One region of the Synechococcus sp. WH 8101 genome, then DNA from elsewhere that is predicted to be linked to it. Evidence: predicted binding sites of a transcription regulator. Region 1 holds the regulator's gene; the other holds the start of a gene.
The links. The regulator NtcA, encoded in region 1, controls nitrogen genes in cyanobacteria. The targets are predictions, from matches to a motif close to GTANCNNNNGNTAC.

Region 2: a site for NtcA is predicted at 1,270-1,283, ahead of SynWH8101_RS06330 (DUF4278 domain-containing protein). Genes of this name have one in related genera too.

What each region holds. Positions count from the first base shown of each region.
Region 1 is NZ_CP035914.1:375,240-378,701, reverse strand. Features, by position in the region: gene dcd (dCTP deaminase) at 66-659, opposite strand; gene SynWH8101_RS01720 (cob(I)yrinic acid a,c-diamide adenosyltransferase) at 659-1,267, opposite strand; gene rph (ribonuclease PH) at 1,429-2,169, shown strand; gene ntcA (global nitrogen regulator NtcA) at 2,248-2,991, shown strand; gene SynWH8101_RS01705 (DUF3084 domain-containing protein) at 3,055-3,462, shown strand, end outside.
Region 2 is NZ_CP035914.1:1,207,322-1,210,783, reverse strand. Features, by position in the region: gene SynWH8101_RS06340 (hypothetical protein) at 1-174, shown strand, start outside; gene SynWH8101_RS06335 (hypothetical protein) at 428-598, shown strand; gene SynWH8101_RS14520 (hypothetical protein) at 641-772, opposite strand; gene SynWH8101_RS06330 (DUF4278 domain-containing protein) at 1,016-1,183, opposite strand; gene SynWH8101_RS06325 (orange carotenoid-binding protein) at 1,511-2,482, shown strand; gene SynWH8101_RS06320 (fatty acid desaturase) at 2,472-3,215, shown strand; gene SynWH8101_RS06315 (hypothetical protein) at 3,249-3,462, shown strand, end outside.

The DNA of each region.
Region 1 (3,462 bases):
AAACCGGCGTTGCCCAGAGCTTCCCTAAGACAGCCCCGCTGGATCAGCTGAAAGGCCAAGGACAATTAAACCTTGGCCAGGGTGACCCGCTCGGGTTGATGCTGGTATTTGCCTTGGCGGTCGCTGTAGGTGGTGTCGCAGGGATCACCCTCAAAGAAGAGCAGTTGGCAGATGCCTTCGTTGGCATAGATGCGGCAATCGGCACCGGAGCTGTTGCTGAACTCCAGGGTGAGGTGCCCTTCCCAACTCGCTTCCGCTGGCGTGGTGTTCACGATGATGCCCAGGCGGGCATAGGTGCTCTTGCCCAGGCAGATCACCGTGATGTTGGCTGGCACCTTCATCTTTTCCAGCGCCACGCCTAAGCCATAAGAATGGGCGGGAAGAATGAAATAGTCGCCATCCTCATCGTGGTGAAGTTCGGTGGGCTCCAGGTTGGCGGGATTGAACCGTTTCGGGTTCATCACCGTGCCCGGCACGTGCTTGAAAATCAGGAATTCCTGCGGCGATAGACGCAGGTCGTAGCCATACGACGAGCATCCGAAGCTGAGCACCGGGCGCTGCTTCTGATCCGGCTCCAGATGACGAACCAGCCCCGCCTGGAAGGGTTCCAGCATGCCGGCCTGCGCCTGTTCGGTGATCCAGCGATCGTTCTTGAGCATCAGAAGCCTCGGCGCAGTTCCGTGACCTGATCAGCCAACCCCATCAGAAACTCGGGGATTGCCGGCCCGGTGACAATCACATCCACCGAACCCGGACGGCGCTGCAGCGCAGCCTGAACCTCCTCCTCCTTCAGGTAGCCCAGTGCAATCGCCAGACCCAGCTCATCGAGCACGAGCTGATCCAACTCGCCTGCCAGCAGGCTGTCACGACACACCTGCCAGAGCGCTTCCACCGCCTCCTTCACCGCAGGCGGCTGGCTCTCAGCCGGCTCACCCAGGCAACCAGCCACGGCTGGACGCAACCAATCCAGCCGTCCGCAGAGACTGAGGCGACGCTCCGGCCCCTGGTCGACGCCTCCCTTGAGGAACTGCACCACCATCACCCGGCTGCCAAGACCGGCGGTGCGCAGCGCCTGGCTGAACACTGTGGAAAAGCTGCCGCGATAGGGGGCCGTATGCACCTGGAGCTGGCCCTCCGGTGCCACCAGATGCAGGGGTGGCCGCGGCGGCACAGGGGGCAACGGCCGCAGGCCAGCACGCTCCAAAGCACGGCGCTCGGCGCTGCGCGGGTCCAGGGGGCGATGGCTGGAACTGAGGCTGGCGGTCATGGCGTTCACACGGCCGCACCCGGCCTGCAGGGTTCGAATCTAGCGCCGGAAGCGGGGCACACAAGCCGACTGACACCATCCATGGTGTGCGCCCCTGGTCATGGTGTGCGCCTGTGGCAACGGTCGAGCTGTCAGGCTCAGCTGCATGCCGCCGAGCCTCGATGTCTAACCAGGTCTCCATACGGAGCGATGGCCGCTCGCCCAACGACCTGAGGCCTGTCGCGATCGAGTGGGATCCGATGGGCTTTGCTCTCAGCTCCGTGCTGATGCGCAGCGGGCGCACGGCTGTGCTCTGCAGCATTTCCCATGAAGCCGGCGTCCCCCGCTGGCGCATGGGCAGCGGCAAAGGCTGGCTCAGTGCCGAGTACCGCCTGTTGCCCGGGTCAACGCCCGAGCGGCAGAAGCGGGAATTGCTGAAACTCTCCGGCCGCACCCAGGAGATCCAACGGCTGATCGGTCGCAGCCTCAGATCCTGCCTCGACATGGAGACACTGGGAGAGAACACCCTACTGGTGGACTGCGATGTGATCCAGGCCGATGCCGGCACCCGCACAGCCGCGATCACCGGCGCCTGGGTGGCGCTGCAACGGGCTTGCGAGCGCCTGGTGGAACGAGGCGACATCAAGTGCAACCCTGTGCGCGATCAGGTGGCCGCCGTCTCGGTGGGGCTGATCAGTGGAGAGGCGCTGCTGGATCTCAACTACAGCGAAGACAGCCAGGCCGATGTGGATCTGAATGTGGTGATGGATGGCAGCGGTCGCCTGCTGGAACTGCAGGGCACCGCTGAAGGTGCCCCCTTCAGCCGCAGCGAACTGACGCGCCTGCTCGACCTGGCCGAACCAGGCCTCACGGACTTGATGGCGGCGCAGCAGCGGGCCCTGGCACCGGAGTCGCGCCCCTGAGCAACGCCGGATTTCGTGTGGGTTGCTACAAGGTGGAGCCAGGGCCATCCGTAGCGTCCAGCCATCCGCATTGCCGCCATGGTCGGAGCCACCCGCGGCTTCAGCCGTTACTCACCCCAGCCCGCTCCAGCCTCCAGCGGCGGCGGCACCACCCTGGCGAACACGGCCACGGCCCATACCCCCACCCTCTTGGAGGTGATCCGCGATCTGGAGGGTGCCAGCACTGAGCTGGTGGAACGGGGCAAAACCATCTTCTTCCCCGGTGATCCTGCCGAGCGGGTGTATCTGATCCGGCGTGGCGCCGTCAGGCTGTCCCGGGTCTATGAATCGGGGGAGGAGATCACCGTGGCGCTGCTGCGGGAAAACAGCCTCTTCGGAGTGCTGTCGCTGCTCACCGGCCATCGCTCCGATCGCTTCTATCACGCTGTCGCCTTCACCCGCGTCGAGATGGTCACAGCCCCCGCCGCTTCCGTGCGCCAGGCAATCGAAGCCGATACCGGCGTGGGGCTGTTGCTGTTGCAAGGGCTCTCAAGCCGCATCCTGCAGACCGAAACGATGATCGAAACGCTCACCCACCGCGACATGTCGTCGCGACTGGTGAGTTTTCTGCTCGTGCTCTGCCGCGATTTCGGCATCCCCGGCACCCAGGGCATCACCATCGACTTGCGGCTCTCCCATCAATCGATCGCCGAAGCAATCGGATCCACCCGCGTCACCATCACCCGACTGCTCGGGGATCTGCGCAATGCGGGGCTGGTGGAAATCGATCGCAAGAAGATCACCGTGCTCGACCCAATCGCCCTCGCCAAACGTTTCAGCTGAGCCTTCCGCGGGGGACAATGGCTTCCGGACGGCCCGTCGTCGCCCTTCACCGCCCTTGGATTCGTGACCGGCTGGCTGTTGATCCTGATGCTGCTCGTGCTCGGTGGCGTGCTCGCCACCCTGGGCGATCGGCTCGGCTCCAAGGTGGGCAAAGCCCGGCTGAGCCTGATGGGGTTGCGGCCGCGCCGCACCGCCGTGCTGATCACCGTGCTCACGGGCAGCCTGATTTCAGCATTGTCGCTCGGTCTGCTGCTGCTGGTGAGTCGGCAGCTGCGGGTGGGGCTGTTTGAACTGAATGCCCTGCAGACCAAGCTCAACGACAGCCGCAATGCCCTGAAGGCGAGTCGGCAGGCCCAGAAGAAAGCGAGCCGTGAACTGCTTCAGGCCCAGGCCGAACGCTCCCGTGCGAGCAAGGATCTGGCCGATGCCAAAGCCAAGGCCGAAACCCTCCGCCAGGCGCTGGTGCCTCTG
Region 2 (3,462 bases), 830 kb from region 1:
ATTCATCGCTACGCGCCAGGTGTCCCCAAAGGCGGCACCAGCCCCTATGAGCTGCAGTGGCTCGGCAAGCGCGGCAAACCCGTCAAAACAAAGCGCCTGATTCCAGCTGAGCGAGCCCATGCCATCGCCCGCAAGCTGCAGGGCACACTCGGCGTCACCATCTCGGTGCTCTGAGCCGCAGGGCCTCACCCGGCTGGCTGCCAATGCGCAGGTGGCTGGGTTTTCCTTTTCTGCTACTGCAGAAAATCTGCTGCACTCTGCAGAAGATCAAACGTTCGCATCGAACTAGTAGATCTCCACATCGACTGCAGCAACACAGCAACCAACGCAATCATGCGCTTTATGCATATTTTAAGAGTTTCTTCATGATATTGACCAAGGGGGTGGCTGGCCTTCAGTGTCGCCAAGCCCAATTTCTTTCCCTTCAGTGGCAAGGTCTCACTTCGTCGCTCCCCTGTTGATCGCTCGGGCTCCCCAGAGGATCACCATCACCATTCCTTTGCACGTCTACGAACAGATCGCCAAGCGCAGCACCCAGGAGGGACGCTCCATGAGCAACCTTGCCGCCTACATGCTCGAACGCGCGGCCTTTGGCTGAAGACATCCGTCAATCGACCGAGGCCCTGTGGGCCTCTCAGTTCTATTCCTGCTGCAGTCCCCGATCCAGAAGCTCCAGCAGCAGCTCATCTGGATCGCGGCCCGTCTCCGCAGCTTTCTGGCGCACCCACTCCATGACCCGCTCAGGCACGTCAATCTCAACGCGGCGGGGCAATTGGTTCGGATCTAACTTCATGACGTCGTTGGCATTTGACGCCAGAGAAACTAACCAATTGATTCTCCGCTGGTGTCGCTTGCAAAACGGCGAATCGGCATCGCTCCCACTTGCATCTTGTCTTGCTCAGCACCTCAGTGCATTGGTGCGTTGGTGCACTGCAATCAGCCGTTGCCATCAAAAAAGCCCCGCTCCAGGCGGGGCTCAGCAGTTGACTCAGGCGGCAACGCGCCTGAGCGCCGCTCACTTGCGGTAGGTCGTGCCGCGGTAGGTCAGGGCAGGGTGAACTGCCGTTGTTGCTGCGCCTTTGCGTTCGGCCACGGCCTGGCCCCGGTAGGTCAGGGCAGGCTTGGTCATCGTCACGGCAGCGTGGCGCTGCTGGACGGTCTGGCCGCGATAGGTCAGGGTCATGATTCAGTTCCTCGGAGCAAGTCCAGGTCCCCGTTCCTTGGCCTGGATCGAACTGCGCTCCACGCAAGTGGTGGAGTGAACGCTTGGTAGCTGTTGCTACATCCCCTTCTTAGACCCGGCGTCAACCACCGTGGCGTTCGCGCCGTTACCAAAGCCAGGGGCTGGATCGAACTGCACTCGCAACAAAAGCGCTGCGAGCGAAGGAAGAATTCAAGAACGCCTGCGGCGCAACGCTTAACAAATGCAGCATGGATGCCGTGGCAAAAACGCCCAAACAGGCCAGAGCAAGAAATAAAGTGTTACAGTTCAACCAGTTGGCGGCTCCATATGTTCACGCTTGAAAAAGCACGGCAAATTTTTCCTGAGACGCGAACGGCTGACGCGGTTCCCGCCATCACAGCCCGATACAAGCTCCTCAGCGCAGAAGATCAACTCGCTCTCATCTGGTTTGCCTATCTGGAAATGGGCCGAACTATCACGGTGGCGGCACCTGGAGCCGCAAGGATGGCACTGGCGAAACCAACGCTCGACGAGATCGAGGCGATGACTTTTGACGAACAAACAAAAGCCATGTGTGATCTTGCCTCCAAGATCAACAGCCCGATTTCAAACCGCTATGCCTATTGGTCAGTCAATGTGAAACTCGGATTCTGGTATGAGCTCGGCGAGCTCATGCGACAAGGAAAAGTTGCCCCTATTCCCCAAGGATACAAACTCTCCGCTAACGCTTCCTCCGTATTGGAAGCTGTCAAAAAAGTTGAACAAGGCCAGCAGATTACATTGCTGCGCAATTTCGTTGTCGACATGGGTTTCGATCCAAATATCGATGACGACAAAATCGTTTCTGAACCGATTGTCATTCCAACACCTGCAGACGAACGTGAAATCATTACGATTCCCGGGGTGTTCAACCAAACGGTTTTGAGCTACATGCAACTGCTCAATGCAAATGATTTTGATCAACTTATTGAGCTTTTTCTTGAAGATGGCGCCCTGCAACCACCATTCCAAAGACCAATTATCGGTCGTGATGCTATTCTGAAATTTTTCAGGCGGGATTGCCAAAACCTCAAATTGATTCCTCGCGGCGGCTTTGGTGAGCCTACAGAGGGAGGCTTCAATCAAATTAAAGTGACTGGAAAAGTCGAGACACCCTGGTTTGGCCGTGAAGTCGGCATGAATGTTGCCTGGCGTTTTCTGCTCGACGAAAACAATAAAATTTATTTCGTCGCGATTGATCTTTTGGCATCTCCAGATGAGCTTCTCAAGCTAGGCGCAGATAAGCTGAGTGGCAAGTGAATCGTTAGTCGATAATTACAAAGGGCTTAGCATTGCGGCCATCATTTTAGGCGCTTGGATTTGGTCACTTGCCGTAGGTCTCGAGCTTGACTTGGGATCTTGTCACCCGATTCTAATTGCTGTCCTTGTAGCAATTAAGGCCTTTTTGCATACGGGTCTGTTCATTGTTGCGCACGATTCGATGCACAACAGCCTGCTAGCTGGAAAGCCTGAGGCCAATCGATGGATCGGAAGCCTCATGCTGTTTCTTTACGCCGGTCTTGATTTTGATTTGTGTGAGCGTAATCACAACCTTCATCACCAATTTCCGGAAACAGAGAACGATCCCGATTTCTCTCCAGACAGGGACAACGACACCAACATCATGAACTGGTACGCCCATTTTATTGGGAATTATATCCACTCCTCGCAACTGATGAAGTTGACGATTGGTTGGTTGACGATTTATTGGCTTGCCAGCATGGTCAACACGTCCCCAATTGTCAATGTGCTTACCTTTTGCGTGCTTCCACTTGTCTTGAGCTCTCTCCAACTGTTCATTGTTGGCACTTGGTTGCCACATCGACACAGCAATCATGCATCTTTAAACGCAACACCGAGAAGCCTATCCCTCAATCCGATCGTCTCATTCGCGGCCTGTTATCACTTTGGCTATCATCGCGAACATCACGAGTCTCCTTCCGCTCCCTGGTTCGAGCTTCCTAAACTTAATCTCGCCAACAAAGCAGTTTAAGTTCAACCATCTGTTCATCACTCTTCCATTCTCATGTCGGCAACTGACTGGTCACAAGATGAAATAGTCATTGCTCGCCATGCCTTCGAGCGAGGCAACCAGAAATCGATTGAGGTCCTTATCATTACGCTGCAACAGCAGGTGAATACCCTCAGTTCAGCGGAATCCATTTGGGAGTTCCACGACTTTCTCAGCACAGAGAGGTTTGACCATGAGGGCAGATCAGAATTTGATGAAGCCAAAATAT